3 regions of the Arthrobacter sp. R4-81 genome follow, and region 1 is predicted to be linked to each of the others. Evidence: riboswitches for the same ligand, from Rfam matches in the RefSeq annotation. Region 1 holds a riboswitch; each other region holds the start of a gene.
What was found. Region 1 has a riboswitch for S-adenosylmethionine ahead of M1E05_RS08095 (aminotransferase class V-fold PLP-dependent enzyme). Riboswitches for the same ligand answer to the same signal wherever they lie in the genome.

Region 2: it holds a riboswitch for S-adenosylmethionine, as region 1 does, so the genes downstream of both, metX (homoserine O-acetyltransferase MetX) here and M1E05_RS08095 (aminotransferase class V-fold PLP-dependent enzyme) in region 1, are expected to answer to the same signal.
Region 3: it holds a riboswitch for S-adenosylmethionine, as region 1 does, so the genes downstream of both, M1E05_RS02525 (DUF1737 domain-containing protein) here and M1E05_RS08095 (aminotransferase class V-fold PLP-dependent enzyme) in region 1, are expected to answer to the same signal.

Annotation. Positions count from the first base shown of each region.
Region 1 covers NZ_CP096445.1:1,719,644-1,729,772, forward strand. Annotated here, with positions in the region: gene M1E05_RS08050 (M23 family metallopeptidase) at 1-713, shown strand, start outside; gene smpB (SsrA-binding protein SmpB) at 853-1,323, shown strand; RNA gene ssrA (transfer-messenger RNA) at 1,467-1,835, shown strand; gene M1E05_RS08065 (S1C family serine protease) at 2,104-3,060, shown strand; gene M1E05_RS08070 (hypothetical protein) at 3,073-3,441, opposite strand; gene M1E05_RS08075 (fluoride efflux transporter FluC) at 3,481-3,852, opposite strand; gene M1E05_RS08080 (fluoride efflux transporter FluC) at 3,849-4,283, opposite strand; gene M1E05_RS08085 (metal-dependent transcriptional regulator) at 4,284-4,997, opposite strand; gene M1E05_RS08090 (class I SAM-dependent methyltransferase) at 5,029-5,787, opposite strand; gene M1E05_RS08095 (aminotransferase class V-fold PLP-dependent enzyme) at 5,846-7,267, opposite strand; SAM riboswitch class IV at 7,301-7,414, opposite strand; gene hisN (histidinol-phosphatase) at 7,575-8,387, opposite strand; gene rsgA (ribosome small subunit-dependent GTPase A) at 8,465-9,580, opposite strand; gene aroA (3-phosphoshikimate 1-carboxyvinyltransferase) at 9,564-10,129, opposite strand, start outside.
Region 2 covers NZ_CP096445.1:3,197,937-3,208,065, forward strand. Annotated here, with positions in the region: gene M1E05_RS14910 (hypothetical protein) at 1-445, shown strand, start outside; gene M1E05_RS14915 (DUF3072 domain-containing protein) at 447-710, opposite strand; gene M1E05_RS14920 (zinc-dependent alcohol dehydrogenase family protein) at 812-1,930, opposite strand; gene M1E05_RS14925 (MFS transporter) at 1,937-3,319, opposite strand; gene metX (homoserine O-acetyltransferase MetX) at 3,500-4,678, opposite strand; SAM riboswitch class IV at 4,691-4,806, opposite strand; gene M1E05_RS14935 (VOC family protein) at 4,959-5,597, shown strand; gene M1E05_RS14940 (CPBP family intramembrane glutamic endopeptidase) at 5,741-6,508, opposite strand; gene M1E05_RS14945 (histidine phosphatase family protein) at 6,589-7,269, shown strand; gene hutI (imidazolonepropionase) at 7,301-8,503, opposite strand; gene M1E05_RS14955 (NAD(P)/FAD-dependent oxidoreductase) at 8,515-9,669, opposite strand; gene M1E05_RS14960 (glycine C-acetyltransferase) at 9,744-10,129, opposite strand, start outside.
Region 3 covers NZ_CP096445.1:543,005-553,133, forward strand. Annotated here, with positions in the region: gene M1E05_RS02510 (hypothetical protein) at 1-44, opposite strand, end outside; gene M1E05_RS02515 (O-succinylhomoserine sulfhydrylase) at 207-1,415, opposite strand; gene M1E05_RS02520 (rhodanese-like domain-containing protein) at 1,416-1,826, opposite strand; gene M1E05_RS02525 (DUF1737 domain-containing protein) at 1,823-2,146, opposite strand; SAM riboswitch class IV at 2,159-2,272, opposite strand; gene M1E05_RS02530 (MarR family winged helix-turn-helix transcriptional regulator) at 2,538-3,095, shown strand; gene M1E05_RS02535 (aminodeoxychorismate lyase) at 3,135-4,079, opposite strand; gene cls (cardiolipin synthase) at 4,173-5,648, shown strand; gene M1E05_RS02545 (chorismate-binding protein) at 5,677-7,827, opposite strand; gene M1E05_RS02550 (low molecular weight protein-tyrosine-phosphatase) at 7,824-8,381, opposite strand; partial or broken gene M1E05_RS02555 (AMP-binding enzyme) at 8,462-9,160, shown strand; gene M1E05_RS02560 (LysE family transporter) at 9,150-9,773, opposite strand; gene M1E05_RS02565 (dihydrofolate reductase family protein) at 9,844-10,129, opposite strand, start outside.

The DNA.
Region 1 (10,129 bases):
AAGCTGCCCGCGATGAGGCTGCCGCCAAGAAGGAACAGGTGGACAAGCTCATCGCTGACACCACCCGGCTCAATGCGGAGCTGCAGGCGGCCAAGCCAGGTATCCAGTCGCAGCTGTCGAAAGTTCAGGCCCAACAGAACGCAGTAGCGAATGAAATCGCCGAGCGGGACCGCAAGTTGCGTGAGGCCTGGGAGGCTGAGCAGCGCCGGATCGCCGAAGCAGCAGCTGCTGCTGCACGGGCCCAGGGTCAGGTGGCCCAGCCGTACGTCCCCGTTCAGGGATCGCCTTCAGCGTTTGGCCTCAGGTCTCCTTTCTCCGGAGGGGTGCCCATAACCTCTGGGTTCGGCTGGCGGGCCACCCCGCCCGGTACCGTGGACTTTTACGGAACCGGTGGTTATATGCACACGGGCATCGACTTTGGGGCCGGGTGCGGCACCCCCGTCTACGCGGCGGCCGGAGGTACTGTTTTTGCGGCCGGTTGGGGCAACGACGGCGGTGGCAATCATGTCAAGATTTCGCATGGTGTGGTGCAGGGCAACTCGCTGACAACGATTTACTACCACAACAGCAGCGTGGTGGTGTCAGCAGGCCAGCAAGTCAGCCAAGGTCAGCTCATCGCCTACTCGGGAACCACGGGCAATTCAACCGGATGCCATTCGCACTTCGAAACCTGGTTGAACGGCGCAGCAGTGGACCCCATGACCCTGCTCTAGGCCCAAGTCCCTACCTGAAGCGCGCGGCTACTCTGCCGTACACTGGAAGGACTTCACGCCCGGGTGTAGCGCAGCCGGTCCCCGGGCGGCAGTCCACCCCTTTGAAGTTTGTCTAACACTAGATCTGAGGAGTTCTACCGTGCCTAAAGAAAGTGGCCGCAAGATAGTGGCCACCAACCGAAAGGCCCGGCACGATTACCACGTCCTGGACACATACGAGGCCGGGATCGCCCTGATGGGAACAGAAGTTAAGTCGTTGCGGGAGGGCCACGCCTCCATGGTGGACGGGTTCTGCACCTTTTATAACGACGAACTCTGGATGGAGGGCATCCACATCCCGGAGTATCACCAAGGCAGCTGGACGAACCATGCAGCACGCAGGCGCCGTAAGCTCCTGTTGCATCGTGAGGAACTTGTGAAGATCTCCCACAAGATCCGCGAGTCCGGGTTCACCATTGTGCCGCTTCAGCTGTACTTTTTGGACGGCCGGGCCAAGGTGGAGATTGCCATCGCCAAGGGCAAGAAGGAATACGACAAGCGCCAGACCCTGCGTGAACAGCAGGACACCCGTGAGGCGCTGCGGGAAATGCGCTCCAGGAACCGCCGCTAGTCTGTCCTGACGCTTCGTCCGAGGCTGGGAAGTGTTGCACCGCCGTCGGGAATGATTCGGGCTGAACGTGCGTTATCATAGGTAGTCCGGGAAAGATCGGAGCGGATTCCGCGAAGAACCTGACCGGGTTGAAAACAAAATATGGGGATGATCGGTTTCGACGATGTTAGTCGCGACAGGTGAAGCGGGCCGAGGATGCAGAATTATCTCGTAAACGCTGTCTGCAAACCAATAAGTGCCGAATCAAAACGCACTGACTTCGCTCTTGCTGCCTAAGCAGTAAGACAGTCCGTCAGCCCGAGGTTGCTATTGCCCCGGATGCTGGCGTCATTTAAATAGCCACTGCTGTTTGCCTCCGTCATCGGGGTAAACGGGACTCTTAGATGACTGGGCCCGGATCAGCTACTTGTTTGCAAGAGAGCTGGGGCCGAGAAAATCCGCCGCAAACTGCGCCCGGAGAAGCCCTGACAACACGACATCGGACGGGGGTTCAATTCCCCCCATCTCCACATATGTGGTGAGTCGAGACATCCTTCACGGATGTGTCGGGTCATCGATTAGCACCCCGGTCTTCGGACCGGGGTGTTTTTTATGCCTGGGGCGGTAGTCGTGGATGAGCAGCAGGATGTGTACGCCTAGTATCGCCGGTCAGGCACGTCTGGCAGTTTCACTTTGGGCGTAGCAGTGGCTGGACTATGCACGCCCGGACCGTCGTTGAATTAGATAAGGCGAGTCTTAGGGAGGTGCGCTGTGGCATCGGTTATCCATCCAAATCCGGACATGGGCGAGGGGTCGGAGGATCCGCTTGATTCCTATTCCGCGACTGTGATCCGCGTGGCAGAGACGGTGACGCCCCATGTCGCTGCCATTGAGATGACAGGCAAAGGAAGGTCCGGCAGGTTCCGCGTCGGGGCCGGTTCCGCGGTCCTCTTCACCTCGGACGGGTATTTGCTGACCAACGCGCATGTGGTCAGTGGTACTCAGAGCGGCCATGCAGTCTTCACCGATGGCAGCAAAACGGAGATCGAAATAGTAGGCGCAGACCGCCTCTCCGACCTCGCCATCGTGAGGGGCAGGGCGCAGGCTGCCCCACCGGCGGATTTCGGGGACGCAGAAAACCTGAAGGTCGGACAGCTTGTAGTGGCCGTCGGAAACCCTTTGGGTTTGGCTGGGTCAGTCACCGCAGGAGTGGTGAGTGGACTCGGGCGGTCGATACCCATTTGGGCGGGGCGCAATCGCCGGGTGATTGAAGATGTCATACAGACTGATGCGGCACTCAACTCCGGAAGTTCAGGAGGAGCGCTGGCGGACGCCCACAGCCGGATTGTGGGCATCAATACGGCCGTTGCGGGCGCAGGCCTGGGACTGGCGATCCCGATCAACGCCACGTCCCGACGCATCATCTCGTCCCTGCTTACCGATGGCCGGGTCCGGCGCGCTTATCTGGGCCTTGTCAGCACTCCCGTGCAGCTTCCCGTCAGTGCCGTGATGAGGACCGGCAAACGGGAAGGCCTGCGAATCGTCGAGGTACTGCCGGACTCACCGGCTGAACGCGCCGGAGTGCAGCCCGCTGATGTACTGCTCAGTGTGGGCAAGAAGTCTGTGTCCAATGCTGAAAGCCTTCAGAAGCTGATGTTCGCTGAAGCGATCGGGGCGCCGCTGGACCTGGTAGTGCTCCGGGATGGAAGGGAACAGCATCTCGTTGCGGTGCCAGAGGAAATGACGGACGCCGGCTGATCCTGCCTCGCCCTACTGAGAGGGGTTGACGTCGGCAATGCCAACGAAGCGGGTTCCGATGCCGTCGAATTCGCTCCTCACGAAGCCGGCTGCGGGCGCGGGCACTTCGGCCGGACTGTGGTGGGCGCAGCTGACGTAGGTGAAGTCCGGCCACCATTTCTTGGGGCGTGCGGCCTCTGAATATCCGCAGACATCGCACTGCAGATGAACCCACACAGGCCGCTTACCTGTTCGATTGGCACGGGACTGCACCAACCACGGCGGCGGGTTGTCGAGTATCTCACGCAACTCTGCCTCCGAAAGGCGGGAGGGAATGCCGTGGCGCTGGGCCATCTCAAGGGGAACGTCCAGGGCTATGGCGGCGTCGCGTCTGCTCATCATCACAGTCAACGATACGTGAGTCTGCGCCCCGATTATTCCTCAGCTGGCCAGCATGATCCCAACCCCGGCAGCAGCCAGCCCCGCGAGAAGATTGGCGGTAACATTCAGGGCGGCTGCACCGAAGCGCTGTTCGCTCACCAACCGGACTGTCGCCGTCGTCCATGAACTGAAGGTGGTCAGGCCGCCTGCCAAACCTGTAGCGAGTCCCACCTGCAGTTCGGGCCCCAACCCCAGCCGGCCGGTGATGCCCAGGGAGAGGCCAATGATGAGGGAGCCCGTCATGTTCACCAGGAATGTAGCCCACGGCCAATGGGAGCGCGAATCCGTTCGGTGGGCAAATAAAGTGTCAACGGCGAAGCGGAGCAAGGCGCCCACCATTCCGAACAGCCCAACGAGAAGCGCAGTGGTCATTGCGCCCCTCCAGTGATGTCGGCAACGGCCTTGCCAGCCTTCCAGCCGGCCGCCGCGGCGCCGAGCCCGAGAATGAGGGAAAGCCCGAGATAGAAAATCCAGAGCGCATGATGCCCGTCACGGATCTGCCTGTCCAGGGCGAAAACAACCGCCGAGAACGTGGTGAAGGAACCGAGGATTCCCGGACCAATCCCGGCCCGGAGCCAGAATGATGTTCGCGGCCGGGCCATCCACAATGTTGTCAGGAGCGCCAGCACAAAGCTGCCACTTACGTTGATCGCCAGGGTTGTCCACGGAACGGATCCCGGGTGCTCGGGGAAGAGGAGACCCAACCCGTACCGGAGTTCACTTCCCGCCAGGCCACCAACAGCGACTGCGAGCCAGGCCTTCCATCCCGGAGCCTTCAGAGCGCTTGTCCAATACGAAGGCATTCAGAGGACCGGCAGCCGGCAGCCCGCATGGGCGGTTTCACTGTAGACCCACAGGGCTGAGGTGATCTCGTCAGCCAGGTCAAACTCACGGCGCACATCGCCGGAACCAATCCGCACGACGAGTGGCCCCCCGAACGGCTTCCGGCCAACTACCTCGACGTTGGCGTCAAGATCGATCTCCTCCGAAGAGAGATACCGCAGGAGTTCCGGGTTTTCATCGCTGATCCTGGTAATTCTGCCGGTGTGGCCCTCGTCCAGTTCACTCAGCCGGTGGGCTGGCGGCATTTTGACCGAACCGTCTGCAGAGGGAATGGGATCTCCGTGGGGATCGCGGAGCGGGTTCCCCAACTTTGCCGCCATGCGCTCGATGAAGGTGTCCGACACCGCGTGCTCGAGGTGCTCCGCTTCGTCATGGACTTCGTCCCAGCTGTAGCCCAGTTCCTGCACGAGGTAGGTTTCGATGAGCCGGTGCCGCCGGACCATGGAAAGAGCGAGGTTGACCCCGTTGTCCGTCAGGGTAATGGCGCTGTAGGGCTTATGGTCAACCAGCCCTTGTTCCTTGAGCTTCCGGACCATTTCCGAGACTGAGGAGTTGGCGACGCCCAGGCGCTGGGCCAGTTGCGACGAAGTGATGGGCTTATCCTGCCACTCCGTAAAGGAGTAGATGACCTTGACGTAGTCCTCGATGGAGGAGGATGGCGCACTGGTCTTCACGGAACCAAGCCTACCGCTATGTCCTGCAGCCTCACGCTTTATAGGCCTTCCAGGATTGGGTCAAATAGGGGAGGCCGATGGCTACGCCGGCTGCGTGACCCATGTGCTCATGAAGATACCACTCGAGATTTGCTATGACTTTCGCCCGGACAGCTGCAGAGGCGCCGAGGTAATAGCTGCGGGACTTGGTGAGTTCAAGAATGTCATCGGGTGTCAGCAGGTCCTCCCAGCGCGTCAGATGGCTTTCCAGATCGACAAATTCGGGCCCCACAACCGGCCTGAAGTGTGGTTTGAGGACGTCGCCGGCATGCATGATCCGGGAAAGCCGGTGCACCCACGGCACGGAAGTGTCCAGCTGGTTCCAGATGAGCCCCAACACTCCTTCGGGGCGGAGGATCCGGGCGGCCTCTGTGCTGGCCCGCAGGGGATCGCACCAGTGCCACGCCTGGGCGACAGTTACGACGTCGAACGCGGCATCCCCGAGTCCGGTGGACTCCGCCGTGCCCTCAAGCGCCGTTACGCCGGGCAGCGCCCTGCGCAGCTGTCCGAGCATGTCCGGGGAAGGATCGACGGCGGTCACCCGCATGCCGCGTTGGGCCAGCAACTCGGTATACTTACCGGTTCCGGCACCGACGTCGGCAACGTCATGGGCCGCGGCCGGCACGAGCCAATCCACGGAGTCAAGAGGGTAATTCGGGCGGACCCGATCGTAGTGCTCGCCGCCGTCCTGGAATGCCATGCCCAGTTCGCGGCGGCGCTGCTGATGAAGTTTGGGGCCTCCCCGCGCCACGCGTACTCTCCTCCGGCCGGCTGTTGGTTACCCCCTGAATTTACCTCTTCAGCGCGGGTCAGTCTTCAATGCAGGGCGCCGCTCCGGCGGTTCCCGGGGTGTTTGGTGCCCATTCAGGGTAGGTGCGGGTGTCATTTGCCGGCACCCAGCGTCCGGCGTCGACTACGTAGTCCCAGCCAAGACCCGTACGGCGCAGCTCCTCGATGCCCGCAAGCAGCCGCTGGGCGTCCTCGAGGCGGGAGCCCAAGCCGAAGCTTGCCCGCAACGATCCTGAGGGCAGGCCCAGCCGCTTCAGGAGCGGATGGGCGCAGAAACGGCCGTCGCGGAGCCCCACGCCGTGCTCCGCTGACAAGTATGCGGCCACCAGGCCCGCGTCGTAGCCCTCCACCGAGAAATTCACGACCCCGATCGTGTCTGTGGCGGAATCGGTGTCACTGAAGATCTGGTGAACGGTGACGCCTTCGATCTTCTGCAGCCCTTCGACGAGGAAGGAACGGATGGCCGACTCGTGGGCGTGCCACAGGTCCTGGTCCAGGGCGGCAATGACCTGGGTGGCCCGGGCAAGGGTCGCAGCGCCCAGAACGTTGGGGGAGCCGCCCTCATGGCGTGCCGGGCCAGTCGTCCAGCTGACGCTGTCCAGCCTGGCTTCGCGGACCGCGCCGCCGCCTGCAAGGTGGGGTGTGCCGGCGTCGAGCCAGTCAGGGCGGCCCACCAGGACGCCGGAACCGAATGGAGCGTAGAGCTTGTGACCCGAAAAGGCGAGGTAATCGACGTCGTCCGCTGCAATGTTGATGCGGCGGTGCGGAGCAAGCTGGGCCGCGTCAACGACGATCCGGGCGCCGAATTGGTGCGCCAATGCGGCCAGTTCGCGAATGGGCAGGATTTCACCGGTGACGTTTGAGGCTCCGGTGACCGCAAGCAGGCTGATGTCGCCCTGTTCCAGCTCTGCGCGGAGATTGGCGATGGTTCCGGCGAGGGTCTCCTCTGCCACGACGCTGCGGTGCGGGACTCCCTGCCACGGAAGCAGGTTGGCGTGGTGTTCGATGTCGAGATACAGCACTTCACCAATGTGCTGTCCGCCCGCTGCGGGGAGGCACCCGGCCAGGAGATTTAGCGAATCAGTGGTGTTGCGCGTGAAAATCACGGAATCATCGGAGCGGCCGCCTACGAAGTCGCGAACAATGTTGCGCGAGTTCTCATAAACGGAGGTGCTGATCTGTGAGGCGTAACCCGCGCCGCGGTGGACACTCGCGTAATAGGGCAGGATCTCGTTCAGGTAGGCCGAGACAACGGAGAGCGCTGGTGCCGACGCGCCGTAGTCGAGGTTGGCGTAGCGGATGTGTCCGCCCTGGATGAGCGGCGCCTGGATTTCCGCCCCGGTGACGGCTGCAAGCGGGCGACGGGAAACGGAGAGGGCAACGTGCTGTTCGCTAAAAGAAGCGTGAGCAGCGGCGTCGGGGGAGTAAATGGCAGTAGTCAACGGGACCTCACTCGAACAGGACCCCTCAGCCGGGATCCGCGCTTGCCGGGTCCGTTCCGGACCGGCCTGGTCGTCACCCGGGGCACCCCACCGCGAATGGAGGGTTGCCGGCCAGCAAACCGGGGTTTAGCGCTGGCACTCGTGACCTGATATCGAGCTTAAGACATTCAGTCAGCCATAAAAAAGTCGATCCGAATGTTAAGCCGATTGTTACGGCAGGTGGACAAACAACCGTTTGACCGAACAAAACGACGGCGGAACACCCTTAGCTGGATGTTCCGCCGTCGATAATTCGTCAGCCGGTCTACTATAAGAGGTCGTCCAGATTTGGGTTGAGCCGCTTGAGCACCTCTGAGTGGAGGATCGAGTTGGTAGCGAGGGCATTGCCTCCGAAGGGACCGTCGTCGCCCTCCAATGAGGTGAACCGCCCGCCCGCTTCGGTCACAATGGGAACCAGCGCCGCCATGTCGTAAAGATTCAGTTCGGGCTCGCAGGCTATATCCACTGCACCCTCGGCAACCAGGCAATAGGACCAGAAATCCCCGTACGCCCTTGTCCTCCAGACCTCCTCAGTCAATCCCAGAAACTCATCGAGGTTCCCGCGTTCCTTCCAGCCACCCAGGCTGGAGTAGGACAACGAAGCGTCGGAAAGCTCCGAGACGTTTGAGACACGCAGTCTGGTGGCCGCAGCCAGGGATCGGCCCATGTATGCCCCCGCGCCTTTGGCTGCCCACCAGCGTTTGCCCAGAGCCGGCGCACTGACCAGGCCAACTACGGGTTCGCCTTCATCCACGAGCGCGATGAGGGTGGCCCAGACCGGCACGCCCCGAACGAAGTTCTTTGTTCCGTCGATGGGATCGATGATCCAGCGACGGGAACCGTGCCCTGAGCTTCCGAACTCCTCACCGAGGACCGCGTCGCGGGGGCGCGAGCGCGACAGCTGGCCGCGAATGGATTCCTCGGCAGCCTTGTCAGCGTCTGTAACCGGTGTCAGATCAGGCTTCGTTTCGATCTGAAGGTCAAGCGCCTTAAAGCGGCTCATGGTCTGGTCGTCCACGGAGTCAGCCAGGACGTGGGCGAGGCGCAGGTCATCGTTGTAGCTCGAAGCGGGTTGGGTCATGGTTCCAAACTACCGTCTCGGCGGCCTTCAGGCCCGGAAGCGGTGCAGCAACGCTGCCAATATGACCCAGCGTGCCTTTAGGAGACGCTGCCGAGTTCCTTTGTTTCCTGTGCTTCCATGCGGGGATCTGTGCCGAGGAGGCGCCGGAGCGAAGCGAGCCGTGCGGCACCGGATGCTCCGGCATGGCCTTCGGCCACCCAGGCATCCACTCCGCAGTTGACTGCTGTGGCGTCGTGCTTGCAGCCACGCTCACAAGCCTCGGTCCCAGGCTCAAGGTCCGGGAAGGAGTGCAGGATCCTGTCCGGATCCACGTGGGCCAGGCCGAAGGAGCGGATTCCGGGTGTGTCGATGATCCAGCTTCCCGTGGGAGCGCCGGTCACTTTCAAGGCAAGGGCCGACGACGACGTGTGGCGGCCGCGGCCTGTCACGGCATTGACCCCTCCGGTGGCCCGTTCAGCGCCGGTGAGGGCATTCACCATGGTGGACTTGCCAACGCCCGAGTGGCCGAGCATGACGGTGACTTTGCCGTCAAGGTGATGGCGCAGCTGCGCGACTGCTTCACGGTCCAGACGGGCTGACAGCCCGTCATCCGAGCGGGCATCGATGCCTGAAGCCGCTGAGTCAGCGGTGCGGCTGATAATGACCGGAAAGTCCAGATGGCGGTAGTTGGCCAGCAGCTCGGCCGGGTCTTTGACGTCGGCTTTGGTGACCAGCAGCAGGGGGTCGATGCCGGCGTCGTACGCTGCCACCAGGGCGCGGTCAATGAAACCTGTGCGTGGCTCCGGGTTGGCTGCCGCAACCACGATGACGAGCTGATCGGCATTGGCCACCACTGCGCGCTCAATGGGATCGGTATCATCGGCGCTGCGGCGCAGGAGCGTTTTGCGGTCTTGAATCCTGACCAGCCGTGCCAGCGTGTCAGGCTCTCCCGAAACGTCTCCAACTAGCGACACAAAGTCTCCAGCCACCACGGGGGAGCGGCGAAGCTCCCTGGCCCGGGCGGCCACCACTGTCCGTTCATTCCCGGAGTCTTCGCCCACTACAGCGGTGTACCGTCCCCTGTCCACGGTGATGATCCTCCCGATAACGGCATCATCGTGACTGGGACGATCCTTCGTCCGTGGGCGCGAACCCTTTTTGTTCGGACGAATGCGGACATCGGACTCGTCCCACGATTCAGTGCTGCGTGCCACCGTTGGAAGCCTCTTCCCGGGCGTGCCGTGGTCCACGGCGTGTGGCGGAGCCGGAGTCAGGTCCCTGGGCCAGCATGTCAGTCCACATTTGCGGAAATTCAGGCATGGTCTTTGCCGTGGTGGCGATATCTTCGACTTCCACGCCACGGACGGCGAGACCCACAATGGCGCCTGCCGTCGCCATGCGGTGGTCAGCATAACTGTGGAAAATGCCCGGATGGAGCCGAGCGGGCCGAATGAGCAGGCCATCCGGTGTTTCCTCGACGTCCCCACCAAGCCCATTGATCTCGCTTACCAAGGCAGCAAGGCGGTCCGTCTCATGGCCCCGCAGGTGGGCGATGCCGCTGAGCCTGGACGGACCGGTGGCAAGTGCACAGAGCGCGGCAACCGTTGGGGCAAGCTCGCTCGTGTCGCTGAATTCGACGCCCTTGATTTCGGTCCCGCCGGTGACGGTCAAGGTCCCGTCCTCCAGACTGACAGTCGCGCCGAATGCCGGGAGGATGGTGCGCCACATGTCGCCGACCTGCGTGGTGCCCTCGGGCCAGTTGG
Region 2 (10,129 bases), 1.5 Mb from region 1:
TGGCCCGCTGAACAACCAGAACAACCAGTACAGGGACGGTTACACCCAGCGGGACTATTACGGAGCTTTCGGCGCCTTCGACCAACCAGGCAACCAGCCCGGCAACCAGGGTCAATATGGACCGCCTCAGGTCCCGCCGTTCCAAGGACCAAACGGCTATCAGGATCCGAATGGCTACCAGGCTCCCGGCGGCTACCAGGCTCCCGGCCAGCCCGGTCAGCCCGCGCAGCCCGGCCAGGTGCCTTTCGAGGACAGCCCGGAGTATCGGGAGTGGCTGGCCCGCCAACAGCCCCAGCAGCCTTCCGCCCCGGAAACCCCGCCGCCGCCGTCGGCCCCGCAGGGATACCGGGCACGAAAACTGGCTGAACTGGATCAGCAGTACAGCAATGGTGAGATCGCCATGGAGGAGTACATGGCCCGCCGGGCAGAGATCATGAAGGGCTAAGCTAGTTTGGCCGCTTGCCCCCGGCAACGTCGCCACCCGAAACCCGGCCGCTCTTGTTCTGCAGCCTGTCGATGTGCTTCGAGGCCGCTGCCTTGCTGATATTGGCCGGGATCTCTTCGCCGGCCTCCCTCGCCAAGGTGTCCAGATAGCTGCGCTGAGCCGCTGTCATTGGTTCATCACCCGTGACCCAGTCCTCTGGATCGCGGTCCATTCCTGCTCCGGGTTCCGGAACCGGGCTGCCCAGAGTCTCGTCGTCCTTGTCCATAAAAACACTTTAGGACAAGCAACAATCCCGGTGTAGAGGCCTCGTTGCCATGCTCTGAAGACGGTCCGGCAGCGCTTCTCTGCAACGCGTCTGGAGCGCACCTAAGCCCGGAACAGCCTCCTGATGACGGTGCCTGCAGAGAGGGCGTCCAGTCCCTCGTTGATCTCCTCGAGCGGTTTGGTGTCTGTGTGGAGCAGCTCGACCGGGAGCTTCCCTTCCCGCCAGAAACCGAGGTAGCGGGGGATGTCACGTTCCGGGACGGAATCTCCCATATAGGAGCCGAGCAGTCGTTTCCCTGCCCCCGCAAACTGCAACGCCGGGACAGCCAGCTCTGCCGACGGATGCGGCAATCCAACCGACACGACTGCCCCTCCCCTGGTCAGCAGGTCAAGGCACGCACCCATCACCGCTGCCGAACCGACGGCCTCAACGGCCACGTCCACTCCATCCCCCGTGGCCTCCTCGACGAGCCGTGCCGCCTCTTCAGGGGTGCCGGCCGCCGTCGCCCCGCAGTCCCTGGCGATCTGGTGCTTTCCCGGGTTCGGGTCTATGGCGATGATGTGCGCGGCGTCGGCCAGCCGGGCAGCCATTACGGCTGACAGGCCAACTGCACCAAGCCCAACGACGGCGACCGACTGTCCCGGCGTCGCTTCCGCTGTGTTGAGCACCGCCCCCATTCCCGTCAGTACAGCGCATCCGAACATGGCTGCAACGGTGTCCGGAACGTCCTCGGGGATGACCACCGCGGACTCCCGTGCAACCACCGCATAATCGGCGAAGGCCGAAACCCCGAGGTGATGGTTGATCCGTTCTCCGGAGGCGGTCCTCAGCAAGGCACCGCCGTGGAGGAGGTCCCCGGAGCCATTGACTTCCGCCGCGCGGTGACACAGTGCCGGCCGGCCTGCCAGGCAGGCGCGGCAGGAACCGCAACTGGGAACGAATACGAGCACCACGTGGTCCCCGACACTGACATCTGCTATACCCGGCCCGAGGGCCACCACCCGCCCTACCGCCTCATGGCCGAGAGCCATAGGTAAAGGCCTGACGCGCGACCCGTCCACCACTGAAAGGTCAGAGTGGCAAAGGCTCGAGCACGTAATGGCCACACCGATCTCACCGGCCCTGGGTTCCGGTTGGTCCAGCTCCTCAATTCTCAGGGTGTTTGCCTCGGTGTGAGCGGTGCCGGGCGGAACTGTTGCATGGAGGACGGCCGCGCGCATCAGGTCCTACTTTCGTCCGGCTGCCAGCAGATCCGCTGTTCCCCTGGCATCGGCGGCATCAACGTCCAGCAGGGAGATCCCGCGGGTCTCTTTCAGGACGAGTACGGCAACGGCCGTCACCAGGCATGCACCCATGAGGTACAGGGCTACCGGAGTGGAGGAGCCGAAGGCGTTCAGCAGGGACGTGGCGATAATCGGGGCGAGCGAGCCGGCCACAATCGAGGTTACCTGGTAGCCAAGGGACACTCCGGAGTAGCGCATCCGCGTGGGGAACATCTCCGCCATGATGGCAGGTTGTCCGGCGTACATGAGGGCGTGGAAGAGCAGGCCGATGGTGATCGCGGAAAGGATGATGAGGTCGTTCGCCGTATCCATCATCGGGAAGGCAAAGAATCCCCAGGTGCCGCCCAGGATCGCTCCGGCCAGGTAGACGGGACGGCGGCCGAAGGCGTCCGACAGCTTCCCGACGAGCGGCACGGCGCAGAAGTGTACGAAGTGGGCAACCAGGAGAAGGAGCAGGATCCGTGACGTGTCTGTCTGGACAACCACCTTCAGGTACGTGATGGAGAACGTCACCACGAGGTAGTACAGGATGTTCTCCGCGAAGCGCAGGCCCATGGCGGTAAAGACACCACGGGGATAGCGGCGGAACACCTCGGCCACGCCGTAGCCCTTTTTCTCGACGGCTACTTCTTTACGGGCCTCGAGGAAGATGGGAGCGTCGCTGACTTTGGTTCGGATGTAGTAGCCGACGACGACGATCACCGCGGACAACCAGAACGCTACGCGCCATCCCCAGCCCAAGAAGTCAACGGACGACAGCACTGCCGAGAGCGTGAAAAGCACACCGGTGGCGAGCAGGTTGCCCACCGGCACGGCAGCTTGGGGCCAGCTGGACCAGAAGCCACGGGACGCGCTGGGGCTGTGCTCTGCGACGAGAAGCACGGCCCCTCCCCATTCCCCGCCTACAGCGAAACCTTGGACGAAGCGAAGGAAGACGAGCAGCGCCGGCGCCCAGTAGCCGATCTCGCCGAAAGTGGGAAGGCAGCCCATCAGGAAGGTGGATACGCCCACCAGGATGATGCTCAGCTGCAGGAGCTGCTTCCGGCCGAACTTGTCGCCGAAGTGGCCAAACACAATTCCGCCGATGGGGCGTGCAATGAAGCCGACAGCGTAGGTGACGAAGGCTGCGATGATGCCGTCCAGTTCCGTGCCCGAGTTCGGGAAGAACATCTTGCCGAAGACGAGGGTGGCGGCTGAGGCGTAGAGGAAGAACTCATACCACTCCACCACAGTCCCGGCCATGGAGGCGGTGACAACTTTTTTGAGCCCTGAAGCTTTGATATCAGTTTCTTCTAAACGCCTTGCGGCGGAGTTTTCCGTACTCATGATGCGAACTCCTTCAGCGTCTACATCGACGCCACGTGGAACCATTCGAAGGCGGACGCTGGTGACCTGCACCACGAACCGCCGGATTCATCGAGTATGGCCTCACATCAGTGCAGGCTCAACGGCGAAAAGTGCAGACATGCTCTGCAAAAATGCAGAAACTCTGCGCTCGAGGCCTGCCTAGGGAAAGAAGCTCCTGCGCAGCTCTTCGCTGAGCTGCCCGATCTCCGTGAGGAAACCGTCATGGCCAATCGGTGCCTCAATGACGTGGACGGGAACGTCGCCCGGCAGCGCCTGGGCAAGCTCGTGGGACTGTGCAGGAAAGTACAGCCGGTCCGTGTCAACCGCCGCCACAAAGAACTGGGCGGTCGCGGCAGACAACGCGTCCTTGAGTGGGCCGCGCCCCCGGCAGACGTCGTGGCTCATGAGCGCCTCGGTGATGGCAATGTAGCTGTTGGCGTCAAAACGCTTTACCAGCTTGCTGCCCTGGTGGTCCAGATAACTTTCCACCTGGTACCGGCCACGCTCCCCCAACGACACTGCCTGCAGCGGGCTTTCGCCACGCTGGGCATCCCGGCTGAATCTCGTGTCCAGTTCAGCAGCTGAACGGTAGGTGATGTGGGCGATGCGTCGGGCAAGGGCGAGCCCTGCTTCGGGCTCGGGCCCACCGTAGTAGTCCCCGCCGTTGAAATTCACGTCCTGTCGGATGGCAAGAGTCTGAGCCTGGGCAAAAGCGATCTGCTCTGCGGTGCTGCGCGCGCCGATGGAGATCACTCCACAGCGCTGCACCCGACCCGGATGGCTGACAGCCCACTCAAGGGCACGGGCACCGCCGAGGGAGCCGCCCAGCACGGCATACCAGCTGCCGATGCCCAAGGCGTCAGCAAGGCGCGCTTCCGCCGCCGTCGTATCCCGCAGCGTCACCAGCGGGAAGCGTGAGCCCCAAGGACGGCCATCGGGTGCCACCGTCGAGGGTCCCGTGGACCCGTAACAGCCACCGAGGATATTGATGGAGACGACGAAGAACTTGTCGGTGTCAACGGGGGCTCCCGGACCCGCCAGCTGTTCCCACCAGCCTTCCTCCTCGCTCTCACCGCGGGTAACATGCGTGCTCCCGGTAAGGGCATGCTGGATCAGGACAGCGTTGGAGCCATCACTGTTGAGGGTTCCCCAGGTTTCGTAGGCCAACGTGACGTCGGGAAGGTGGCCCCCGGCTTCGAGTTTGAGGCCGCCGATGGTGAGAAACCGGACAGTCCCGTCCGGAACGCTCTTCGGATGCGCAACGGGTTCCGTTGCAGGCAGTTCGGTTCCGGGCAGTTGGATTCCGGGTACGCCGGTGCGGTTGACGGCAATCGTCATAAGAGGACCTTTTCTACGCGCTTGCCTGCCATCAGCTGACTGACAGGCCAGGTCTTCACCCGGGGCACCCCACCGCGGAAGGAGGGTTGCCGGCCAGCAAGCCGGGGCTGTCGCTGGCACTCATGACCTTTTCAAAGTCTACGGAGAACGGTGCCGTAATAGCGAAGATTGTGACAGCAATATGACTCAGGAGGACAAAGGGCGACGACGACGCGCGATAGTAGCGCAGTTAGGTGACCCTAAGCTGAGAGGCCCATCACAAAGTGCCAAGATGAAGGCTATGCGCATGGATCACGTCTCTTACGCCTGTGAAAACGATGGCCTCGCGGCCACTACCGAACGAATTTCGTCCGCCTTGGGCGTCGAAGCTGTGAAAGGCGGGGTACATCCCCGCTTTGGAACCCGGAACATGATCATCCCGCTCGCCGGGCACAAATACCTTGAAGTCGTGGAGGTCCTTGACCACCCGGCATCAGATAAAGCACCCTTCGGACAGGCCGTCCGGGCCCGCTCGGCGGCTGGCGGGGGCTGGATGGGCTGGTGCGTCGAAGTAGACGACCTGGCGCCGTTCGAGGAGCGGCTTGGCCGTGCGGCCGTCAATGGAAACCGTAAATTCCCGGACGGACGCGAACTCGTTTGGAAGCAAATAGGCATCCTGGGACTCATCGCCGATCCCCAGGTTCCCTACATGCTCAAGTGGGAAGGTGACCCGTCACTGCACCCGTCCAACGCGTACCCAAGCAGCGTCAAGATGTCCAGCCTCACCATTGCCGGATCAGCCGAGCGGGTCACCGAATGGCTGGGTGAGCCCGTGGAGAGGCCTCTTGAAGACGTCGCCGTAAACTGGCTCGCACCGCACGGAACGCCGGGGATTCTGTCCGTCACGTTCGAAACCCCCATCGGAGCAGTCACCATCTGATCCAGCCACTGTGGGGAGGCTACCTCGTTCTTTGGAGAGAGCTCCCCCATATCCACGGGCAAAGTCTGCCCACAATACTTCGGCCGCCAACAGCGGGTGCCAATGACGTCACTTGCTGATGGTGGCCGAATTCCTTTAAGCCCTTACCCCAGCCCGATTGCCTTGCCAAAGAGACTGAAGCCCACGAAGGCCACTATGTCCAGCAGGGCGTGGGCAATGACGAGGGGCATTACCCTGCGCGTCCGGGTGTACAGCCATGCGAACACAGCTCCCATCACCGCGTTGCCGATGAAGGGGCCAAAGCCCTGGTACAGGTGGTAGCTTCCACGGAGCACGGCGCTGGTGAAGATGGCCAGCGGCACGCTCCAGCCGAACTTCCCGAGCCGGTTGAGCAGATACCCCACCACGATGACTTCCTCGACGATCCCGTGCCGGATGGCAGAGAGGATCAGAACCGGGACGGTCCACCAGTAGTCGTCAAGGGCGCTCGGGATGATGGCGGTGGTGATGCCCAGTTGCCTGCCGACGGCATAGAGCGCCAGCGAGGGGATGCCGATCAAGGCGGCGAGTCCCACCCCTTGCAGCAGGTCCTTCCCCGGCCGGGCCAGGTCGAAGCCCAGCTTGCCGAACGCGGACTGTCCCCGAAGGCCTGCGGGCCGTTGTTCTGTGAGGAAGTAGAAGACCAGGAGCACCGGCACCAGGGCAAAGGCAATGTCCAGCAATTGGTAGGTCAGGTCGAAGTATTCCCGCGTACTTTGGGAACGGTTGAGGGTGGACGTGCCCTGGGCCAGCGGCGCCTGGCTCATCTTGTCCAGCAGCTGCACCACTGAGTAAACGGCGGACTGGCCCAGGGAGAGGCCCAGGACAATCAACACTTCAATCCGCAGACGACGGCGGGATGGCACCAGCATGTTCCTATCTTGCATGCATTTGCTGGTTCTTTCCTGTACCCACCCGGTACAAGCCGGACCTGCCCCTATGCTTGAGGCTTATGAGCGCGCCCGGGAAAATCATCATGATCCGGCATGGCCAGTCGGCTGCCAACGCCGATACCTCGATCTACAACCGTGTGCCCGATTACCGCATCCCCCTCACGCTTGCAGGACTGGAGCAGGCCAGGAAGGCCGGGGACGATGTGCGCCGTCAGCTCGACGGTCAGCAGGTGTGCGTCTATGTCTCTCCTTACCTCCGGGCCTATCAGACCCTCGAGGCGCTGAACCTGGGCAACCTCGTTGAGCGCGTCATTGAGGAGCCCCGGCTAAGGGAGCAGGACTGGGCCAACTTCCAGATCTCCGGGGAGATCGAGGACCAGAAGGAGCTCCGCAACGCCTACGGACACTTCTTCTACAGGTTCCGTGAGGGCGAGTCAGGTTCCGACGTCTACGACCGCATCTCCTCCTTCATGGAAACCCTGTACCGGCATTGGTCCAAGCCCTCCTACGCGCCGAACGCCCTGCTGGTGACCCACGGGCTGACCATGAGGCTGTTCTGCATGCGTTGGTTCCATTGGTCTGTGGAGTACTTCGAGTCCCTCAACAATCCCGAGAACGCCGAAGTCCGGACCCTGATCCGCACCGAGCTCGGCAAATACGAGTTGGACAAGCCCTTCAGCCAGTGGGTGGAGCGCCGGGTGGACGAGACGGTGCTCGACGCTCCCCCGATGCTCTTCTAGCCGGTCCAGAGGCCTACCCCACGGCCTGGCTTTACTTAGCCCGTGCGCCGGCACGCCAGACAGCGTGCGTCAGCGGGATTCCCGGGCGGTAGGCGAGGTGAGTCGCCGAGGGCGCATTGAGCATGTGAAGGTCTGCCCGGTGGCCGACGGCGAGGGAACCCACCGCCCGTTCCCCGTCGACGTCGTTCCCCGACTCCCGGCCCAGCGCCAGGGCACCGCCGTAGCTCGCCGCGCGGACAGCTTCGTGGACACTGAGGCGCATCTGCAGCACGGCAGTGGTCACGCAGTAGGCCATGGAACTCGTGTAGGACGTTCCCGGATTGCAGTTGGAGGCCAGGGCAATCGGGACTCCGGCGTCCAGGAGCTCGCGGCCGGGCGCAAGGGGCTGTCTGGTGGACAGGTCGCAAGCGGGAAGGCAAGTGGCCACCGTTCCCCGCTGTCCGTTTCCAGTGTTCCCGGACCAGCTGGCGGCGAGCGCGTCCAGGTCTGCCCGTGACAGGTAGTTGACGTGGTCGACACTGGCTGCGCCAAACTCCACCGCCAGCTGAACCCCCGGGCCCTCGCCAAGCTGGTTGCCGTGGACGCGCAGGCCCAGTCCTGCATCCTTGCAGGCCTTCAGCACCCGCCTTGACTGCTCTTCGGTGAAGGCGCCGCGCTCACAGAAGACGTCTGCCCAGCGGACGTAGGGCCGGACTGCCGTCAGCATCGGGCCGCAAACGAGGTCCGTGTATTCCTCCGCGTCCATTCCGTCCGGCACCAGGTGCGCTCCGAGAAAGGTCACTTCGTCGACGGCGGTGGCGGCGATGCGGGCACTCCGGGCCTCGTTTTCCACATCCAGTCCGTAGCCCGTTTTGGTTTCCAGGTACGTGGTCCCCTGGGAGACGGCCTCCGCCACCCGGCCAAGCGCCAGCCGGGTCAGGTCGTAGTCGCTGGTGTTCCGGGTAGCGCCGGTGGTCACCGCTATGCCCCCCGCGCTGTAGCTTTCGCCAGCCATGCGGGCCTCAAACTCGGCAGTCCTGTCCCCGGCGAAGATCAGGTGGGTGTGGGAGTCCACCCAGCCTGGCAGCACGGCACGGCCGCCGGCGTCCACCACATCGTCGGCCGCAGGGGCCTCTGCCGCCATGCCGATCCATGAGATACGTTCCCCTTCGATCACCACAGCGGCATTCTTGAGGACGCGGTGCTCCAGGTCCTGGGTCATCAGTTCGGCGATATTGGTAACGAGGGTGCTCATGGATCAATTCTTCAGCGCCGGATGGACCAGCGGGTGGCGGCCAGGGCTTCAGCTGTACGGGATACCGGACGCTTGCCTTCCCCGGTTAATTGCTGCCCGGCAGTCTGCTGTCCGGCACTCTGTTGTCCGACGGTCTTATTTCCGGTCAGGATCTGCTCCGCTGCCAGTTCAGCAATCGCCGAGGAGGTCTGGAAGCCGTAACCGCCCTGTCCGGCGAGCCAAAAGAATCCGGGCGCCTCGGCGTCGAACCCCACGACGGGAAGGCCGTCGGCCGCTTGGGTCCGCAAACCCGTCCAAGCGGTCCTGACGCCGCTGATCCCCAGAGTGGTCACCGAGTTCAGCCGCGCGATCAGCGTCTCCACGTCTCCGGGGTGCGGCTTCGCGTCTTCTGGACCGCTGGGCACCGCTTCCGAAGGGGAAACCAGGACGTCGGCCCCCTCCCGGCGGAAGTAGAAGGATTCGTCGGCTGCCGCCACCATGGGGCAATTCTCCGGAAGTGAATGTTCGACGGCGACAATCGCCGCCGTCCGCCGGTACGGCTGCAGGCCAAGCTTTTCCACCCCGCTGATGACAGCAAGCTCATCGGCCCACGCGCCTGCGGCGTTGACCAGGACACCGGCCTGCAGCGCCTCCTGTCCGGCCCCGATCTGCCAGCCCGAGCCGAGATGCTGGGCCGAATGAACCCCCGCTCCCGTGATGATGTCGACGCCCGCGCTCTCCGCCACCTGCCGGTGATGCTCCAAAAGCACCGGGGCATTGCAGCCGAAGGATTCTGTATCTAGGCCTGCGGCGCTGAACGAGTCCGGTTCAAGAACCGGACAAAGCGCCAGGGCCTCCGTGTGACTGATCCGGCGCATGGAGCCGCTGGCTTCTGCCCGGACGGTATCCTCATCCCCGATCAGCATGAAGCTGCGTGGTGTGAGGACTTTGACGGGCTTGGCCTCATCCTCTGCAGCGATCAGCTCAAGGGTACGGACAGTCAGCTGCTGCACCACGGCCGGGCCGTAGCTCGGAATCAGCTGCCGGGCCGAGCGCGATGAGGTGTGATAGGCAAGAGACTGCTCGGCTTCCACCAGGGCGACCCTACATTTTCCCGCAAGGGCCGAGGCCAGTGACAGCCCCGCTATGCCGCCGCCTACAATCACCACATCATAATTTGCTGACATTGCTCCATCCTTGCAGACGGTGGCGGTTGGCGCAGTGCAGCATCAGCTCAGGCGGCATTCCGCCGGGGCGGGGCTCAGGCGGCGAGAGCCTCACGGCTTTCCACGAACGCCCTCACGCAAGCTTCGACGTCGTCAGTGCTGTGCGCAGCCGAAAGCTGTACCCGGATCCGTGCTGCACCCTTGGGTACCACCGGGTAGCTGAAGGCCGTCACGAAGACTCCGTGCTGCAGCATCCGGTCTGCCACCTTGGCAGCCGCCACTGCGTCACCGAACATCACCGGAACGATCGCGTGTTCGCCCTCTAGAAGTTCAAAACCTTCTTCAGTCATTCTGTTCCGGAACAATTGGGCATTGGCGAAGAGCTTGCTCCGCAGCTCAGCGGAATTCTCCACCAGGTCAAGGGCCTTGAGGGTGGCTGCAACGATGGAAGGGGCCAGCGAATTGGAAAACAGGTAGGGGC
Region 3 (10,129 bases), 1.2 Mb from region 1:
GAGGTGCGTTGCTCTTCGGCTGCAATGTTTTGTCCGGTCTGCATTGGTTCTCCCTTTATCGAACGATCTGAGTATCGCTGAACACCGAATGCCCTTCGTGCTGACGGCCAGGAACTGCAGCACCTGCGTGGGGAGGGCGGCAGGTTTTGAAGCCGGGAAACAAACCAACACAAGCGGCGGCCGGTACCGCCACCATAGCTATGGCCTCAGACCTGCTTGAGTGCCTGCTCCAGGTCGCCGATGAGGTCGTCTGCATCTTCCAGCCCCACAGAAAGCCGCACCACGCCGTCCGTCAATCCGATGGCAGCCCGGCCTTCCGGTCCCATCGCGCGGTGGGTTGTGGTGGCAGGGTGCGTGATGAGGGATTTGGAATCGCCGAGGTTGTTGGAGATGTCGATGATTCCCAGGGCGTCAAGGAGGGCAAACGCCGCGTCCTTGGCGGTGCGCCCCGCCGAGGGGTTCAGCTCCAGGGTCAGCACCGTTCCGCCGGCCTTCATCTGCTTGGCCGCGAGCTCGTACTGTGCGTGCGACTTCAGCAGCGGGTACTTGACCCAGCTGACGCCCGGCTGCTGCTCCAGCCATTCGGCGAGGCGAAGCGCTGAGGCGGAGGAGTGGTTGACGCGCAGCGCCATGGTTTCAAGGCCCTTGGTCAGCACCCAGGCGTTGAAGGAGGACAGCGAAGGGCCGGTGTGCCGCATGAGCTGCTTCACGGGGCCGTCGATGAATTCCTTGGTTCCCATGATGGCGCCGCCCAGTACCCTGCCCTGGCCGTCAATGTGCTTGGTGCCGGAGTAAACTATGACATCCGCGCCGAGGTCTCCACAGCGCTGCAGCAGGGGAGTGGCAAATACGTTGTCGACGACGACGGTTGCGCCCGCGGCGTGCGCCAGTTCGCTGACGGCCGCGATGTCCACAATTTCCTGCATGGGATTGGAGGGTGATTCAAAGAAAACGGCGGTGGTGGGCACGGACAATGCCTCACGCCACTGCTCCAGGTCCGGGCCGTCGACGAAGACAGTCTCTACGCCCCAGCGCGGCAGGATCTCGTTGAGGATCACAAAGCAGGAACCAAACAGCGAGCGGGCCGCCACCACCCTGTCACCTGCAGCCAGGAGCGCGCCGAGCGCTGTGAAGACTGCGGACATGCCGGACGCCGTCGCAAAGCATGCTTCGGTTCCTTCCAACAGCCGCAGGCGTTCCTGGAAGGTTGCCACGGACGGATTGCCGTAGCGCGAGTAGACGAAGCGTTCGTCCTCACCAGTGAAGGCGCGCTCGGCTGCAGCCGCAGACTCGTAGACGAAGCCGGAATTGAGGAAAACCGGCTCAGCAGTCTCCTGGAAGTTGGTACGGTCGAGCCCGCCGCGAACAGCCTGGGTGTCAGGGCTCCAGCCAGCGGCGTCAGGGTTGAAGGTCACTTAGTTCTTTCCAAGGTTGGTGGGAAGGCCGCGGTTCTTCCAGCCGTTGACGGTGCGCTCGCCGTAGCGGTCGGGCTCGCCTTCGAACCCTTCCAGGATGTTGTACGAGGTGTAGCCCGCTTGCGTGGCGGCGATGGCTGCCGAGATGGAGCGCTGGCCGGAGCGACAAAGGAAAACGAGCTCGACGCCGGCATCTTCCGGGGCCTGCTGCTTGAGTTGGTCGATGAAATCCGGGTTCGGCACTCCGCCGGGGAAGGACCAGGAAATGAACAGAGGATCGTTCTCCGTCGCTTTGGTCTCGGGGATGCCGATGTGGGCCCATTCGCCCTCGGTGCGGACGTCCACAAGGATGGCACCGGCTTCGAGTTTGGCCCAGGCGTCTTCAGGTGTGAGGTCTCCTGCGTAGCTCATGCGTGCCCCTCAAATGCGTCTTGGGCGTCGTCGTCAGCGGTTTCGTCGGCTTCAAGACGGTCAACAGCGGTGGCAACTGCGGCATCGGCGCTGGCTATGGCCGTGGGGAGCACGAGTGCTTGCGCCACGATGACGTTGATGCCGTTGTAGGTGGCGGCCGGGCTTCCGTGCAGCACGTAGCCCTCGCCCAGGGCAGTGGAGATCCGCTCGCAGAAGCTGCGGTCATCCGGGCCGGTAATCAGCCGGTAGGTCAGTTTTTCTTCCGAAGCGGCAGCTTGGGCGCTGGGGGCCGGAATGGTTTGGGCAGGTGCGTCAGACACGAGGGTCTCCTTCTCTCACGCTTGCAGCTCGATGGGGTCGAATGCCGAGTATTCACCTGAGGCACCCCGCCGTGGGAGGAGGGTTGCCGACCGGCAAGTCAGGGCTTGGCGCCGGTTCTCATTACTCCTCAAAAAAGTAACACTTACGACGGCGGCCTGCACCGCCGTCGTCGTCATGTTCCGTAACGGGTGGACATGTCCACCACTGCCATTTTGGATCCCAGGAAATTTCGGCGTAGACGCAAGGGGTTGACCGGGGTCGGCTGCAAAGAGTTGATAAGCATACTTGCCATAGGGATAGTAAGCATGCTTATGGTAGAGCGTTGGATGGTATGCGCTGAGGGTTCTGCCCATGGCAGCAAGAATCGCAACCAGGAGGAGGGCTGGACGGATGATTCGGAATCAGGACGCCAATACCTGGAGCACGCATCAGCTGCTGTCTATGGCGGCACGGCTCGTCGAACGACGGCAGGACCGTGCGCTGGCAGCCTTAGGGCTTACCCACGCGGCAGTCATAGCTCTCCAGTGCCTCGACGGCGGCCCACTGAATCAGGAAAGGCTGGCAGCTCAAATCAAAGTGCAGAGCCAAAGCCTGGGCAAAGTGCTGGCGCGGCTTGAAGCGAGCGGCCTGGTGACACGCTCCCGCAGCCCCGTGGACCGCCGCAGCATAGATGTAGCCATTACCGAAGCCGGACGCAGGGCGCTGGACGCCGCGCGGCAGGCCGAACGGGACGCCCTTCCTCCTGGCATTTCGCGCCGCCGGTCCCTTCACGATGAACTGGCCCGTGTCATTGATTTTTTTCCGGACCGGCCGGGCCCGATTCCGGACATACGGACTGGACCCCAGGCCTTAGCGGAAGTACGCCGCGAGCCCCCAGCGAAGACCCATCAAGAGCCGGTCTCCGAGGACTCCAAGGAGCAGGACGAGCCGCCACAAGGTCCTTCCTGACGACACTTCTCCGTCGCCGGACCTTGCCTTGGACAGGCCCTATTCAGTCCCCGCGAAAAGCTCGCTGAGTTCCGCCGTGAGTTGTTTGCGGAGCGCCGGGGTCCCGATTTCCTTGCCGTCAATGTGGTTGACCGGCGCCAGGAGGCGGATGCTGGAAATCAGCCAGACGGCGTCGGCATCCAGCAGGTCCTGCGGTTCCAGCGGGCCATAGCCCAGCTCCCAGCCCGCAGTCTTGGCGGCCGTGAAAAGCGCGCCCTGGGAAGTGCCCGGGAGGATCCCGCTGTCCAGTTGGGGCGTGACAAGCCGCTTGACTGTGCGACTGACGCCGCCGTCGTCGTCGATCGTTTGAATCTGGGCGAGCAGCACGGTGGAGGTGGGACCCTCCAAGACCCGGCCGTCAGCTGATGTAAAGATGACGTCGTCGGCGCCCTGCCTGTGGGCGTACCGCAGGGCCGCCATATTGACGGCGTAGGACAGGGTCTTTGCTCCGAGGAGCAGCCATGGGGCACGCTCACCCGCTTCGCTGTCATAGCCCCGATCCAGCAGGATAACGTCCACGCCGGTTTCACGCTGACGACGGCCGGTGGCGGGCACTGGTGACACCTGGACCCAGCAGGTGGGACCGGACGAGCCTTCGACGCCACGTGTTACCAGGAGCTTCACCACTGCTTCCTCTTCCACCGGTTCAACGGCAGGATGCTTCGCGCGGTACTCCGTCAATGCCGTCGCGATGGCCAACCGCCACGTATCCTGGCCCGGGATGTGAAGGTCCAGGAGCCCGGCGGAGCTCTCCAGCCGGTTCAGGTGCGCCTGCAGCTTCCGGGGATGTCCCGCTACAGCGAGGAGGGACTCGAAGACGCCATCGCCGCGGGTGGCTCCCTGGTCCGTAGCCATCAGTTGCGGCTGTGAGGCGTCCGCAATCCGGCCGCTGGGGAACTCGGGATCAAGGAACACCAGCACCGTGGCGGGAGCAGCAGAAGTCATGCCTCCAGCTTAGTGGGGGCTGCTGCGGGATAGGCTGTGGACATTGCCCGCTCTGGAACAGGTCCGGCGGGCTGTGGACTATGGGGGTTCATTTTGCTGTGGCCGTTTCCGTTGGCTGGCACGTTGCCACCTTGGCTCATCTTGTTCCTGAGCCTGCTTGACCTGGTGATCCGCGTCCTGGCCGTTGGAATCATCCCCGGGAACCGTCGCCCCACGACGGCCATGGCCTGGCTGCTGGGTATCTTCTTTGTGCCTGTGCTGGGCCTCGTGCTTTTCCTGCTTTTTGGCAATTTCAGGCTTTCGCGCCGACGCAGGGCACAGCAGGAAGCGGTGAACAAGCGGATCCAGGCCGGCACATCGCAATTGGCCACCCTCGCGAGCCGGTATTCCGGCCCCGAGTGGGTCGGCTCAGCCGCGGAGCTCAACCGTAAACTTGGCTCGCTGCCCATGGTGGACGGCAACAGTGTGGAGCTGCTGCCAGGCTATCCGGACTCAATCAAGGCAATGACCGCAGCCGTGCGCCAGGCCAAGGTCTTCGTCAACGCCGAGTTCTACATCATGAGCACTGACCATGTGACCGAAGACCTCTTCGAGGCCCTGGTCGAAGCGGCGGAGCGGGGTGTTGAGGTCCGCGTCCTGTTCGACCATCTCGGCACCTTGCGCATCAACGGATACCGGAAGCTCATAAGACGGCTCAACGAGAGCAAGATCCAGTGGCGCCCCATGCTGCCGCTGCGTCCGGTCCACGGACAATGGCGGCGGCCGGATCTCCGCAACCACCGCAAAATCATGGTGATCGACGGCGAAGTGGCTTTCACCGGATCCCAGAACCTGATCGAGCCGTCATACAACAATCCCCGGCACCGCAAAGTCGGCCGCGAATGGGTAGAGCTGATGACGTGCCTGCGCGGCCCGATTGTCACCACACTGAACGTGGTGTTCGCCACGGACTGGCTGAGTGAAACAGACGATTCCCTGGAGGATCAGCTGGCCCACCCGCCGGAACTCTCACCCGGGACCGTGACCGCCCAGGTGGTGCCCAGCGGCCCGGGGTTCAGCACCGAAAACAACCTGCGGCTCTTCAACACCCTCATCTATTCCGCCCAGCACCGGATCTCTATCTGCAGCCCTTACTTCGTCCCCGACGACTCACTGCTGTATGCGGTGACCACAGCGGCGCAGCGGGGGGTCGCCGTCGAACTCTTCGTCTCCGAAAAGGGCGACCAGCTCCTGGTGCACCACGCCCAGAGGTCCTACTACCAGGCGCTGCTGGAAGCCGGCGTGCGCATCTATCTTTATAAAGCCCCGTTTGTGCTGCACGCCAAGCACTTCACCATTGACGACGAAGTGGCCGTCCTTGGCTCCAGCAACATGGACATGCGGTCCTTTTCACTGAACCTCGAAGTGTCTGTGATGCTCCTGGGGCAGGACATCGTCACCCGGATGCGGGCTGTTGAGGACACCTACCGGGACATCTCGCATGAACTCCTGCTCGATGACTGGATGCAGCGGCCCATGCTGGTCAAGTATGTGGACAACGTGGCGCGGCTAACGGCGACCCTGCAGTAGTCCCGGGCCTGCCTGCGTCCGGGGAGGCTTAGCCGGGGAACTGGGCCCCAAGCGTGGAAAGCACACCGTACGCCTTGGTCCGGATCTCCTCGTACTCCTCCTGCGGTGAGGAATCGGCCGTGATGGCACCGCCGACGCCGAGGCTGAGCTCGGCGCGGCCGTCGCCGCCGGTTGTGATCACCAGCGTTCGGATGGCGACGGCGAGATCGGTGGCGCCACTGAGGGAAAAGTACCCGATGGCACCGGAGTACACGCCGCGCGGTGCCTCTTCCAGCCGGTCGAGGATGGCCATGGTGCTGATTTTCGGAGCGCCCGTCATGGAGCCGGCGGGAAAGCACGCCGCAACCGCCTCGGCCCGGGAGGCCCCTGGCAGGAGTTGCGCGTCTATGGTGCTCACCAGTTGGTGGACCGTGGCGTAGCTCTCCACCACGCACAGGCGGCTCACTGTCACGCTGCCGGGCTCGGCAAAATGGCTGAGGTCGTTCCGCAACAGGTCCACAATCATGATGTTCTCGGCCCGGTCCTTTTGGGCCGATTCCAGATCGGCACGAAGGGCAGCGTCCTGATACGCATTTAATGAGCGGCCTCGCGTGCCCTTGATGGGTTCGGCCCGCATGCTGCCGGCGGAAGTGATCCTGAGGAAGCGCTCCGGTGAGGTGCTGGCCACTGAGAGGCTGCCGAAACGCAGGAGACTCCCGAAAGGGGCAGGATTCCTTTGCCGGAGCTGCACGTAACTTCGCCACGGATCCACTGCGGTCCCATGTGCGTGGAGGGCTGTTGTCAGGCAGATTTCGTAGGAGTTGCCTTCAGCAATCTCGTGCTGGGCCACCCCTATCTTATGTTTGTAATCCGCCTCAGTGTCCCGGGCAGTGAATTCCGGGCCGCCTGCGCCTGGTTCTTTGGAAAGTTCGACGGCGTGGACACCTGCGTCAGCACCGTCACCTGCGGCAGCGCTCCCCGCGGCCCCCGAGGCAAGCGCGACGGCGTGCGCCGCATTTGACACCCATTCCGCGGCGTCGGGCGCTTCAAGGGCGAACAGCCAGACGGAACCCTCCCGGTGGTCCAGGACCACAGCACGTCCGGCGAAGATCAAGGCGGAATCCGGTGTGGGGGATGGGACGTCACTTCCGCCGGTCTCGCGCTTCAGTTCATAGCCCAGATAGCCCAGCCAGCCGAGAGTGAATTCACCGCCGAAGCCCTCGGGAGCGGGAACGATGCTGCTTCCCCAGGCCGCATCCAGCCAGCGGAAGAAGGGGCCCTCGATCCTCGCCGTGGCGCAGCCTGTGCCTACCGTTGTGATCCCGCTGTGGTGCATGGCCAACTGGCCGTGGCTGCCGCCGTCGTCGGCCAGAATACTGAACCGCCTGCGCTCCGCCGCCGGGGAGACTGGACGCTCCGCCGCCGGCGAGAGGCCGGCCGCAGGCGAGACCCCGGCGGCGTCTGCGGAAAGACCGGTATCCCGCGCAAGATCCGGGCCGTCCGAAGAGTCCAGCCACACGGCATTGGTCGAGGCTCCGTACAGCGTTTCGTAGAGGGCAGGGGCGTCGGGCTCTGCGTCTATCCGTTGCGCTCGCAGCTTCAGGCCGCGGCGGGCTGAGAGCTCGGGCGACAGCACACCGGAGCAGGACGGCAGGTACTGAAGAGCCCGCAGGACGTCCCCCGGGGCGTTGCCGTCTGCCCGGTTGAGCACGCGCACGTCAACGTTGTCCAGCACCGCATCCGCGGCCAGCCACTCGACTTCCTGCGCCGCCCAGAGATCCCAGTACGGCTCATAAGTGCTTCCATCACGGGACAAGGCGCGTGCGCGGCGTTCGTCATCGGGGGCCTCTGCCCAGACCACTGCGTCCAAAAGGGGCCGGGCCGGGTCAGAGGCCGCTCCCACACCTTCGACGATCACAATTTCAGCGGGAAGCGTGACTCTGACGTCGCCGTCGTAGTGCTTTTCCCAATCCCACGTCACCCATTCGGCGGCCTGTCCGCTTCGCAAGGGGGCGAGCACGGTGGTGATGTAGCGTTCCACTCCGGCCGCGAGCCCGTTCCAGCCCGGATAGATGTCCTCGAGGTGGAAAAGGGAGACCTTGTGATGGGCGCGCAAACGCGCTGCCAGTTCGATGGCGATGGTTGTTTTGCCTGCTCCGGACCGCCCGTCGATGGCGATGATGACAGGTGCGGGGCTCATGGAATAGAGCGTACCTGCTGCTCCGGAGGGTCCTGGTGCTTCTGGAGCTGGAGCTGGGCCCTGACATGCTCAACAATTCCGGGCACAGAGGCCTGGATAAGTCGCCAGGTCTCTTCGAAATCGGATTGGCCTCCGTACCAGGGATCGTCAATGCCGTGGTCCAGATTGTCGCCGTCGGCCACCACCGGATCGAAGGAGCGCAGCATCCGGATCCGGGCGCGGGATTCCTCGTCTGGCGCCGCTTCCAGGAGCCAGCCGTAATGGTCGACGTCCAAGGCCAGGATGAGGTGGCGCTCAGCGAACCATTCCTGTTGCCATTTCCTTGCCCGATGCCCGCTTGAGTCGATCGAACGGGCTGCAAGAATCCGGGCAGCGCGGGGATCAACCGGACGGCCTGATTCATAGGCCGTCGTACCGGCGGAATCCACAACAACGACGTCGCTGAGACCGGCTGCTGCGAAGGCGTCTGCGAGCATCCGTTCAGCCATGGGGGATCGGCAGATGTTGCCGGTGCAAACCGCAATGATCCGGTAGGGGTTCGACGACGGGGACATGCAGCTAAGCATGCTGCAGCGTTTCCGCTTTGGCTAGCCCGCAAGGAAGGTCTGTGCAGATCGGTGCTGGGTTGCCTTTGACTTTGGCAAAGCTCACCTGCGGCGGGTCTGCAGTGCCCATGCGGATGCTAGAGGCTTATGAGGCGCGCGGCCTGCGGTTTTCCAACGGCTACGGCATGACCGAAACAGCACCCGGAACCACCACCCTTCCGGCGGACCGTTCCCGGGAGAAAGCCGGTTCTTCGGGCCTGCCGCATTTCTTCACTGACATCCGGATCGCTGACCTCATGGGAGTCGTGGTCCCCGCAGGTGAGGTGGGGGAGATCCAGATAAAAGGGCCCAACGTCATCCCCGGGTACTGGAACAGGCCGCAGGCAGCTGCCGAATGCTTTACCGACGGCGGCTGGTTCAGATCCGGCGACATGGGCTACAAGGACGAGGACGGATTCCTTTTCATCTCCGACAGGCTCAAGGACATGATCATTTCCGGCGGAGAGAACATCTACCCGGCGGAGGTGGAACAGGCCATCCTCGAGCTTGTCGCAGTTTCCAGCGTGGCAGTGATTGGTATCCCGGATCACAAGTGGGGCGAGGTGCCCAGGGCTGTGGTGGTGCTACGCGAGGACACGCACCTCAGCGAGGACGAGCTCAGGGAGCACCTTGAAGGCAGGCTGGCCCGCTATAAGATCCCGAAATCAGTGATCTTCGTGGACGATCTGCCGAGGACGGCGAGCGGAAAGATCCGCAAGGCCGCACTGCGTTCATCCTTTAGTGGATGAGCGCCAGCATCACGCCAACTGCAACGAACAGCACACCAAAAACCCGGTTCAGGATGGTCTGTCCGCGGGCATTTTGAGTGAAACGATGGAACCAGGCGGCGGCCGCGGCAAAGAAGAACCACATCACCACGACGTCGATCAGCACAATGGTTACGGCCAGCACCAGGTACTGCGGAACCAGGGGCTGTTCAGGTCGGATGAACTGCGGCATAAAAGCCAGGAAGAAGACGATCGCCTTCGGATTGAGCATGTTCACCCACAAGCCGCGCCGGAACATGGAGGCAGCGGGCTCGTTCCGGAGGGACTCGACGACGGTCTGGTCCAGGTCCGGCTTGTGCATAAACTGCCGGATTCCCAGGTAGACGAGGTAGGCGGCGCCTGCATACCGGATGACGTTGAACAGCAGCGGGGACCCGGACACCAGCACGCCCACGCCCAAGGCCACAAGCAGGATTTGAATGATCAGCGCAGCCTGCTGGCCCAAGATTCCCCAGATGGCACGCCGGAAGCCGGAGTTCAGCGAGTTGCTCATCGTGTTGATGGCCCCCGCACCGGGCGTCAGGCTGATGAGGACTCCGGTGCCCGCGAGCGCGAGCCACAGGGAAGGTTGCATCAGTCAAGTTTACTGGCCACCTCGCGGTAGACGGACTGGCCTACTTGGGGCGGTTGTCCTTGCCGTCCAGTCAGCTGGAACGGAGGCCGTAGCTCAGGATCATGTTGCCGTCGCTGGTCCGCTGCGAGTCCTGAAGTTCCAGCCTTGTGACGGGATCGCCTTCCTCGAAGAGGTGCTTGCCCGTTGCCGCGATCACGGGGTGGATCATCAGCGTCAGCGAGTCGAGCAAGCCGGCGAAAAGCAGTTGCCGCACTACGGAAATACTGCCGAACACGTTGATGTCGCCGCCTTCGGTTTCCTTCAGCTGCCGGACGAAGTCCTCCAGCGGCCCTTGGATCAGTTGAGAGTTCTCCCAC